DNA from 3 places in the Pseudarthrobacter sp. rb genome. Region 1 is predicted to be linked to each of the others. Evidence: riboswitches for the same ligand, from Rfam matches in the RefSeq annotation. Region 1 holds a riboswitch; each other region holds the start of a gene.
The links. Region 1 has a riboswitch for S-adenosylmethionine ahead of ACWRN3_RS05820 (aminotransferase class V-fold PLP-dependent enzyme). Riboswitches for the same ligand answer to the same signal wherever they lie in the genome.
Positions count from the first base shown of each region.

Region 1 (3,234 bases):
CGGCGCTGACCCCCGCATGGAAGCACAGGAAACCAAAGAGCTCGGCAGCGTCAACTGACGCGTTCTCCCGGCAGAAACGTCCGCAGACGGTAGTTTGTAACCATGATCCAACCCGCTTCGAGCTACAACGATGACCTGCGCCTGGCCCATGTCCTGGCCGACTCCGTGGATGACCAGACCATGGGCCGCTTCAAGGCCCTGGACCTCCACGTTGAGACCAAGCCGGACCTGACGCCCGTCACCGACGCCGACAAGGCAGCCGAGGAGGCCATCCGCGGCCAGCTCTCCCGCTCCCGGCCACGCGATGCCGTCCTGGGCGAGGAATTCGGCAGCACCGGGCACGGTTCACGGCGCTGGATCATCGATCCCATTGACGGGACGAAAAACTTTGTCCGGGGCGTCCCGGTCTGGGCCACGCTGATCGCCCTGGTGGACGAAGGCGAGCCCGTGGTGGGCGTCGTCAGCGCCCCGGCCCTCGGCAAGCGCTGGTGGGCGGCAAAGGGCATGGGCGCGTACATGGGCCGGTCCCTGGCAGCTGCTACCCGGCTGCGCGTCTCGAACGTGTCCAGCCTCTCCGACGCCTCCCTCTCCTACTCCAGCCTGACCGGCTGGAAGGAACGCGGAAACCTCGACGAATTCCTTGGGCTGACCGAGGACGTCTGGCGGACCCGGGCCTACGGCGATTTCTGGTCGTACTGCATGGTGGCAGAGGGCTCCGTGGACATCGCCTGCGAACCGGAGCTCAACCTCTACGACATGGCTGCGCTGGTGCCGATCGTCGTTGAGGCGGGCGGCCGGTTCACCTCCCTCGAAGGCGAGGACGGACCGTTCGGCGGGAACGCGCTGGCCACCAACTCGATCCTGCACTCAGAAGTGCTGCACCGCCTCAACCCGTACCTGGACGACCTGCTGTAACTGCCACGATTTGCCCCCTTAAACGAACATTGCGACGCCGGACACCTCCAGACGGGGGTGTCCGGCGTCGTTTATTCGATATTGCGTAACAAAGCCCTTAACAATTGCCGCGGCTTCAATCCTGGCCGCCCCATGTCCTACGCTTTTATGCAGGTCACGAGTGCCAGCGCAAAACCCCGGTTTGCTGGCCGGCAACCCTCCATTCGCGGCGGGGTGCCCCGGGTGACGACCAGGCCGGTCCGGAGTGGATGCGGCAAGCGCGGATTCCCTATGCCGGAGTCCTGTATTCAAGTGAGGTCTCTGTGACAACTGCCACCGTCTCCCCCCACCCCGCCATTGCCGAAGGCCGCATTGCCGGCGATCGCCACGCCGTTGCCGGCCGTCCCCTTGCTGCCGTCACCGGCGCCGAAATCCAGGCACCGCTGATTTCCGGCGGCCACATCCGGTACGCGAACCTTGACTACGGCGCATCCGCTCCGGCGCTCTCCGTGGTCTCCGCCTACCTGAACGAGATCCTGCCCTACTACGCGAGCGTCCACCGGGGGGCCGGCTACGCGTCCCAGATCAGCACGTCCGTTTACGAGAATGCACGCAGCATTGTCCGGGACTTCGTGGGCGGCCGGCCGGACGATTCGGTCATCTTCACCCGCAACACCACCGATTCGCTGAACCTCCTGGCCGGCTGCCTGCCTGCCACCAACGGCCGGCATGACGGCGAAGTCCTCTACCTGGACATCGAACACCATGCCAACCTCCTGCCGTGGCAGGGGGTTCCGCACCGCAGCATCGTTGCCGCCGACACGGTGGCGGGCACCCTGGACGCCGTCCGGACCGAACTGGAGCAGGGCGGAGTCAGCCTGCTGGCGGTCACCGGCGCCTCCAACGTCACCGGCGAGATTCTTCCCATCCGGGCCCTGGCCGCGCTGGCCCACCAGCACGGTGCCCGGATCGTGGTGGACGCGGCCCAGCTCGCTCCGCACCGCCGGGTGGACATCAGCGCGGACGGCGTCGACTACCTCGCCTTTTCCGGCCACAAGCTGTACGCGCCGTTCGGCGCGGGTGTCCTGGTGGGACGTCCCGACTGGCTGGACACCGGCGTCCCGCACCTCGCCGGCGGCGGGGCGGTCAAGGAAGCACGGCTCGACGGCGTCAGCTGGGCCACCGGGCCGGCCCGCCATGAGGGGGGCTCGCCGAACGTCCTTGGCGCCGCCACCCTGGCCCGCGCCACCCAGGTCATCGCCGAACTCGACCAGGACCGGTGGCATGCCCACGAGTCAGCGATCAGGTCTTTCCTGGTGGAGGGCCTGCAGGACATCGACGGCGTCACCGTCCACCAGATCTTCAAGGACACCAACCCGGAAACGGACACCATCGGCGTGGTCAACTTCTCAGTCGAGGGCTACGACGCAGGGCTGGTGGCCGCCTACCTTTCCGCAGAGCACGGGGTGGGCCTGCGCGACGGACGCTTCTGCGCCCACCCCCTGTTGAAGCGCCTGGGCCTGCCGTCCGGTTCCCTCCGGGCAAGTTTCGGCGTGGGTTCGCGGCTGGAGGACGCCGAACGCCTCCTCACCGGCATCCGGACACTGCGCAGCAACGGACTGGGATGGGACTACGTGGTGGACGCGGGCCGCTGGGTGCCCGCCAACGATGTCCGCACCTACCCGCACTGGGCGCCCAACACTCCCGGGACGGCCGGCGCAGCCCCCTGCCTCGACGACTGAGCGGCGGGGCGGCGACTGCCTGCTGATGCCGGGCATGCGGTAAATTCGAAGGACATCCGCAGGCAGCACCAGAAGGAGGCCACGCGTGGTTCGGGGTGGCCCCAGGCTTGATCACGGCCGGCGCACGGAGCTCGGGCAGAGCTTCCAGGACGGCGGCCGCCACTACCAGCGCGTCCGGCCCGGCTACCCTGCGGAATCTGCACGGTGGCTGGTACCGGCCGGAGCCCATGACGCCCTGGACGTGGGCGCGGGTACGGGAAAGTTCACCGCGTTGCTGCTGGCCATGGGGCTGAACGTCACCGCCGTCGACCCCTCTGCGGACATGCTCGCCCAGCTGAAGGCCCACTGCCCCGCCGCCACGGCTGCGCCGGGGACTGCCGAGGCGACAGGCCTTCCCGACGCTGCCTTCGACGTCGTCACCGTTGCCCAGGCGTGGCACTGGTGCGACCCCCTCGCGGCAAGCACCGAGCTGGCGCGCGTCCTGCGCCCGCACGGAACGCTCGGCCTGGTCTGGAACCAGCTGGACACCTCCATCCCCTGGGTGCACCGGCTCTCCCGGATCATGCACGCCGGCGATGTGTACCGACCCGGCCACAAG
Region 1 is NZ_JBWJAR010000003.1:170,975-174,208, reverse strand. Features, by position in the region: gene rsgA (ribosome small subunit-dependent GTPase A) at 1-58, shown strand, start outside; gene hisN (histidinol-phosphatase) at 103-915, shown strand; SAM riboswitch class IV at 1,068-1,181, shown strand; gene ACWRN3_RS05820 (aminotransferase class V-fold PLP-dependent enzyme) at 1,218-2,636, shown strand; gene ACWRN3_RS05815 (class I SAM-dependent methyltransferase) at 2,722-3,234, shown strand, end outside.

Region 2 (3,234 bases), on a different contig from region 1:
CAGCCACTTAAACGAATTCGGCCGCCATTGGGTGGTGACGCCGTTGTCACCACCCAATGGCGGCCGAAGCTTGCCTGGGCGCAACCCAGGAACCTCCCGGACCGGGCCGGACAGGCGGGAGGGAGGAGCGTCAGATAGTGACGGCCCCGTTGGCGGTCTCAAAGGTGACCGAGAGGATGCCCGGGGTCCCGTGCGGGGCGACCCATTCGACCGCAACGTCCTCGAGCGGCTTCTCCACCGGCTCACCCAGCCACTCGGTGACGCGCGAGGCGGAACCGGCGATGGTCAGGCAGCTCATCTTGAGGTTGCTCTCGTACGCATTGGACGGGTGGAGCGATGGATCGCCCTCCCACTTGAGCATGTACGGGACCTGGGGATCGGCGATGAGGCCCAGGATGCCAATCTGCTTCCAGACCAGCTCGCGGCCGTCCGGGAATTTGCGGTTGCCGTTCACGGCGGCGCGGCCCAGGCGTTCCTCGAAGGGGGCGAGGTCGTCCACTTCGACGCACCAGCCCATCCACCCGCCACCGGCAGCGGAACGGGCACGCACTGCCTGCCCGAAGGGTGCCTTGTCCGATGCCGGGTGGTCCAGTACCTCGACAACTTCGAGGTACTTGTGCCCGGCGAGCGGAATGATCATATTTCGGGTTCCGAAGCGGGGGTGTACGCCACCCTTCACTGCCTCAACGCCGAGGGCAGTTGCAATACGTTCGGTAGTGGCCGCGAGGCCATCGTGTTCACAGGCGTAAGAGACGTGATCCATGCGCATGCGAACATCTTGGCACTTTGTGATCCGGCTCTCAGCTAAGGGTGCCCTTACTAGCATTTGTCGTGCGCGGCGCCCCGGTACCGGAGCCAACAGGGGCGCCGGAAGACCATGTTCGTCACAATGCTGTCCACAGCGGCTGTCCGGTTCCTAGACTGGGCCCAGGTCATGAGTGCCAGCGACAAGCCCCGGCTCGCTGGCCGGCAACCCTCCATCCGCGGTGGGGTGCCCCGGGTGAGGACCTGGCTCTCCGGCAACAGCCGGGAGCAAGCGCGGCCCGTACTGCCGGTGAGCATGCCGGGCCCATGTCAAAGGAGATTTGGATGTCCAACGGATGGTCCTTCGAAACCCGCCAGATCCATGCAGGCCAAACGGCGGACAGCGCCACGGGTGCCCGCGCCCTGCCCATCTACCAGACCACGTCATTCGTGTTCCCCAGCGCTGAAAGCGCTGCCAACCGTTTTGCCCTGGCTGAACTTGCGCCCATCTACACCCGCATTGGCAACCCAACCCAGGACGCCGTCGAGCAACGGATTGCCAGCCTCGAAGGAGGCCTGGCCGCGCTGCTGCTGAGCTCCGGGCAGGCCGCGGAAACCTTCGCTGTCCTGAACATCGCCGAGGCAGGCGACCACATCGTGGCCAGCCCCAGCCTTTACGGCGGAACCTACAACCTGTTCGCCCACACGCTGAAGAAGTTCGGCATCTCGGTGACCTTCGTAGCCGATCCGGACAACCTGGACCAGTGGCGCGATGCCGTCCAGCCCAACACCAAGCTCTTCTTCGGTGAAGTGGTCTCCAACCCGCGCCAGGACGTCCTGGACATCGAGGGCATCTCCCAGGTGGCCCACCAGGCGGGCGTGCCCCTGATCGTGGACAACACCCTTTCAACCCCCTACCTGATCCGCCCGCTGGAGTGGGGAGCAGACATTGTGATCCACTCGGCCACCAAATACCTTGGCGGCCACGGCTCCGCCATCGCCGGTGTCATCGTCGATTCCGGCAAGTTCGATTTCGGCAAGGATCCGGAACGGTTCCCCGGCTTCAACACCCCGGACCCGACGTACAACGGCCTGGTCTACGCACGCGACCTCGGTGAAGGCGGCGCGCTCGGCGCCAACCTCTCCTACATCCTCAAAGCCCGGGTGCAGTTGCTGCGCGACCTGGGCTCGGCCGTCTCGCCCTTCAACGCGTTCCTGATTTCCCAGGGCCTGGAGACGTTGAGCCTGCGGGTGGAGCGCCACGTTGCGAACGCCACGGAAGTGGCGCGCTGGCTGGAGGCAAGGGACGACGTCGAATCCGTCGCCTACGCGGGTCTTCCCTCCAGCCCCTGGTACGAGCGTGGCCGCAAGTACGGACCCAAGGGGACGGGCGCCGTCGTGGCCTTCAACCTGGTCGGCGGGGCAGAGGCGGGCAAGCGCTTCGTCGACGCCCTGGAGCTGCATTCCCACGTGGCCAACATCGGCGACGTCCGCTCCCTGGTCATCCACCCGGCGTCGACCACGCACAGCCAGCTTTCGCCGGAGCAGCAGGTTGTAGCCGGCGTTCACCCGGGCCTGGTCCGGCTTTCCGTCGGCCTGGAGCACATCGACGACATCCTCGCCGACCTGGAGGCAGGCTTCCGGGCCGCCAAGGGCGCCAACCAGTAGCCCCAAACACGATGACGCAGCATGTGCCGGCCGGCAAGCCGGGAAGTCACAACCAGTCATACTCTTGGCCTGGAGTGGGGGGTGTTTCGTACACTCGAACCAGGTCATGAGTGCCAGTGACAGCCCCGGCTTGCTGGCCGGCAACCCTCCATCCGCGGTGGGGTGCCCCGGGTGAGGACCTGGCCTGCCGGTCAGACGACGGCAGGCAAGCGCGTAGAAGAGGTCTTGCCATGACGGTTACCGTCGCCCGAACCACCATTCCCGAACATGGAATTGTCCGTTACGCCTCCATCGGGGGACTGGAACTCGAGGCCGGGGGATACCTCCCGGATGTCACCCTGGCCTATGAAACCTGGGGGACGCTCAACGCGGACGCCAGCAACGCCATCCTGATCGAGCACGCGCTGACCGGCAGCACCCATGTGACCCGCGGCGACACCGACGAAGAAGGCTGGTGGGAACAGCTGGCCGGCCCCGGCGCTCCCGTGGACACGGACCGCTTCTTCGTGGTGTCCATCAACATTGTTGGTGGCTGCTACGGATCCACCGGCCCGTCATCCCCCGCGCCTGACGGAAAGCCCTGGGGCTCCAGGTTTCCCCTCGTCACGCTGCGCGACAGCACTGTTGCTGAAGCCAGGCTGGCGGACCAGCTGGGCATCAAGAGCTGGTTCGCCGTCCTTGGCGGGTCGATGGGCGGCGCCCGCGCCCTGGAATGGGCGGTGACCTACCCGGAGAGGGTGCAGCGCTGCGCCGTGATCTCCGTGGGAGCCGCCAGCACTGCCGAACAGATTGCTTTCGCGCAGGCCCAGACGCTGGCCATCC
Region 2 is NZ_JBWJAR010000001.1:428,534-431,767, forward strand. Features, by position in the region: gene ACWRN3_RS01830 (VOC family protein) at 131-769, opposite strand; SAM riboswitch class IV at 931-1,045, shown strand; gene ACWRN3_RS01835 (bifunctional o-acetylhomoserine/o-acetylserine sulfhydrylase) at 1,090-2,412, shown strand; SAM riboswitch class IV at 2,515-2,630, shown strand; gene metX (homoserine O-acetyltransferase MetX) at 2,643-3,234, shown strand, end outside.
Region 2: it holds a riboswitch for S-adenosylmethionine, as region 1 does, so the genes downstream of both, ACWRN3_RS01835 (bifunctional o-acetylhomoserine/o-acetylserine sulfhydrylase) here and ACWRN3_RS05820 (aminotransferase class V-fold PLP-dependent enzyme) in region 1, are expected to answer to the same signal.

Region 3 (3,234 bases), on a different contig from region 1:
CGAAGGTAAGGACCGTGCCACCGGCACTCATCTGCTTTGCCGCCAGCCCGTACTGCGGGTGCGACTTCAGGAGCGGGTACTTTACCCAGCCCACCGCCGGCTGTTCCTCCAGCCATTCTGCGAGCCGTAGGGCGGTCGCCGAGGAGTGGTTGACGCGCAGGCCCATGGTCTCCAGGCCCTTGGTCAGGACCCAGGCGTTGAAAGCGGAAAGCGCGGGGCCGGTGTGCCGCATCAGCTGCTTCACCGGTCCGTCGATGAATTCCTTGGTGCCCAGGATGGCGCCACCCATCACCCTGCCCTGCCCGTCGATGTGCTTGGTGCCGGAGTAGACGATCACGTCGGCGCCGAGGTCCCCGCAGCGCTGCAGCAGGGGAGTGGCAAAGACGTTGTCCGCCACCACGGTGGCCCCGGCCGCATGCGCCAGTTCACTGACGGCGGCGATGTCCACGATCTCCTGCATCGGGTTCGACGGGGACTCGAAGAAGACGGCGGTGGTGGGCTTGGACAGGGCTTCGCGCCACTGGTCCAGGTCCGGGCCGTCCACGAAGACCGTCTCCACGCCCCAACGGGGCAGGATCTCATTCAGGATCACAAAACACGAACCGAACAGTGACCGGGCAGCCACCACCCGGTCGCCGGCAGCCAGCAGGGCACCCAGCGCGGTGAACACGGCGGACATGCCCGACGCCGTCGCGAAGCATGCTTCGGTGCCTTCCAGCAGCCTGAGCCGCTCCTGGAAGGTGGCCACGGACGGGTTGCCGTAGCGGGAGTAGACAAAGCGCTCGTCCTCGCCGGTGAAGGCGCGTTCAGCTGCCGCGGCTGATTCGTAGACGAACCCGGAGTTCAGGAAGATGGCCTCGGATGTTTCCTGGAAGTTGGAGCGGTCCAGGCCTCCGCGGACTGCCTGGGTGTCGGGGTTCCAGCCGGGGGCGTCTGGGTTGAAGGCCACTTAGTTCTTTCCGAGGTTGGTGGGGAGGCCGCGGTTCTTCCAGCCATTGACGGTCCGCTCGCCGTAGCGGTCGGGCTCGCCTTCGAAGCCCTCCAGCACGCTGTACGCGGTGAAGCCGGCCTGGGTGGCGGCAGTTGCGGCCGCGATGGACCGCTGGCCGGACCGGCACAGGAACAGCAGTTCCGCGTGGGGATCCTCCGGCGCCTGCTCCTGCAGGTCCCTGACGAAGTCGGGGTTGGGGATACCGCCGGGAAAGGTCCACTGGATGAACAGGGGATCGTTGTCCGTGGCTTTGGTGTCCGGGATGCCGATGTGGGCCCATTCGCCCTCGGTGCGGACGTCCACCAGGATGGCGCCCTGCTCCAGCTTGGCCCAGGCTTCCTGCGGCGTCAGGTCTCCGGCGTAGCTCATGCGTGGCCCTCGCCGTCGAACTCGCCCTCAAATTCGGCATCGAGCTGGTCCACGGCGGTCGCCACGGCGGCATCGGCTGAGGCGATGGCGGCCGGAAGGACGATTGCCTGCGCAACGATGACGGTGGTGCCGTTGAAGGTTGCCGCCGGGCTGCCGTGCAGGACATAGCCGTCGGCGAGTGCAGCGGAGATCCGCTCACAGAATTCACGGTTGTCCGCGCCGGTAATCAGGCGGTAGGACAGTTTTTCGTCAGGGGCGGGTGCGTCGGACACGACGGATCTCCTTCTTTCACGCTTGCAGCTCGAATCGGTCGATATGCCGAGTATTCACCTGAGGCACCCCGCCGCGAAAGGGAGGGTTGCCGACCGGCAAGTCAGGGCTTTGCACCGGTACTCATTACTCCCCAAAAACGTAACACCTGCCGCGCCCCGCCGCATCGCCGCCGTCGTCATGTTCCGTAATTGAGCCGTCCGCGTCACGGCACGGGTAATGCCCGCGGGCCGATAAAGTTCTTACCGGGGGGGCGCCGCCCCGTATCCAGAGCAATGAGTACCGGGGGGTCCTTGTCAGCATGCGGGCACACGTATCGCACCACCACGCCGCCATCCGGCGGAACCGTCCGCGTTCCATCGCCGCCTTTTTCGCCGCGGCCATCATCGCCCTCCTGGCCCTGGTGGTCCCGGCCGGACCGGCGCACGCCGCGCCTGCTGCACCGGACAAGGGCAAGCCCTGGCTGGGGGCGGTCCTCGAGTGGGGTGAGGATACGGCTGCGGGCTTCAGTGACCGGCTGGGGGCCAGCCCTGCCGTCTTCGGCCATGACATCACCATTCCCTACCGCGAATCGGAGCGGAACGACATCGACGGCTTCCTGCAGCAGACTGCTGCCAAAGGCGCCCACGCCCTGCTCACGGTGAAGCCCTCGGTGCCCCTGGACCAGCTCGGCACCGCCGAGGCGGAAGCGTTCGCAGCACAAGTGCGCGACCTGGCGTCGGGGTTCAAAGGCCAACTGCTGGTCCGGTTCGCCCCCGATATGAATACCGGCTGGGTGGCATGGGGCCAGCAGCCGGCCACGTACCGGCAAACCTTCCAGGCCGTGGCGGCAGCCTTCAAGAAGTACGACGGCGGCCGGGCCGCCATGGTGTGGGCGCCCTACCTGGGCAAGGACTACCCCTTTGAACGGAACCGGAATGCCCCGGAGCCGGGAAGCGAGGGGTTCTCCCTCCTGGATACGAATGGGGACGGGGCCTGGAACGGAAGCGACAGCGCCTATGCTCCCTATTACCCCGGCGATGACGCCGTGGACTGGGTGGGCCTGACCGCCTATCACGACGACACTTCCGGCGGGGCCGCCGTCAACACCACGCCGCGTCCCGGTGAACTCCAGGAGATGCTGACGGCATCCGGCAGCGAAAACTTCTACGGCACCTACGCCGAGGGACGCAAAAAGCCATTCCTCCTGCAGACCTCGGCCTTCTACAGCCCTGCGTCCGGTGGGGCACCCGAGGCGGACATCAAGACGGGCTGGTGGGACCAGGTGGTGGCCACTGCCACATCGCCCGCTTTCGGCGGGACGGCCGCCGTGGTGTGGGACGAGCGGACCAGCACGCGGGACACCGGCGTGGCAAGCATCAGCTGGCTGCTCACGGGAAGCCCGGATGTTGCCAAGTCCGCGCTCGACAGGCTGAAGGCATCACCGATGGTCACCGGCCCTGTCACGGATGTGGCGTCCACAGGCACCTACGTGCGGGCCAATACGCTCTCCGGTGCCGTCCCGTGGACCCTTGCTGCCGCCATGGTCATCCTCCTGGTGGCCCTGTGGCAGATTCCCCGCCGGATCAACACCGCCACGTCCTGGAGCTACCAGGACCCTTCCA
Region 3 is NZ_JBWJAR010000015.1:78,369-81,602, forward strand. Features, by position in the region: gene ACWRN3_RS17670 (O-succinylhomoserine sulfhydrylase) at 1-949, opposite strand, end outside; gene ACWRN3_RS17675 (rhodanese-like domain-containing protein) at 950-1,360, opposite strand; gene ACWRN3_RS17680 (DUF1737 domain-containing protein) at 1,357-1,632, opposite strand; SAM riboswitch class IV at 1,646-1,761, opposite strand; gene opgC (OpgC domain-containing protein) at 1,932-3,234, shown strand, end outside.
Region 3: it holds a riboswitch for S-adenosylmethionine, as region 1 does, so the genes downstream of both, ACWRN3_RS17680 (DUF1737 domain-containing protein) here and ACWRN3_RS05820 (aminotransferase class V-fold PLP-dependent enzyme) in region 1, are expected to answer to the same signal.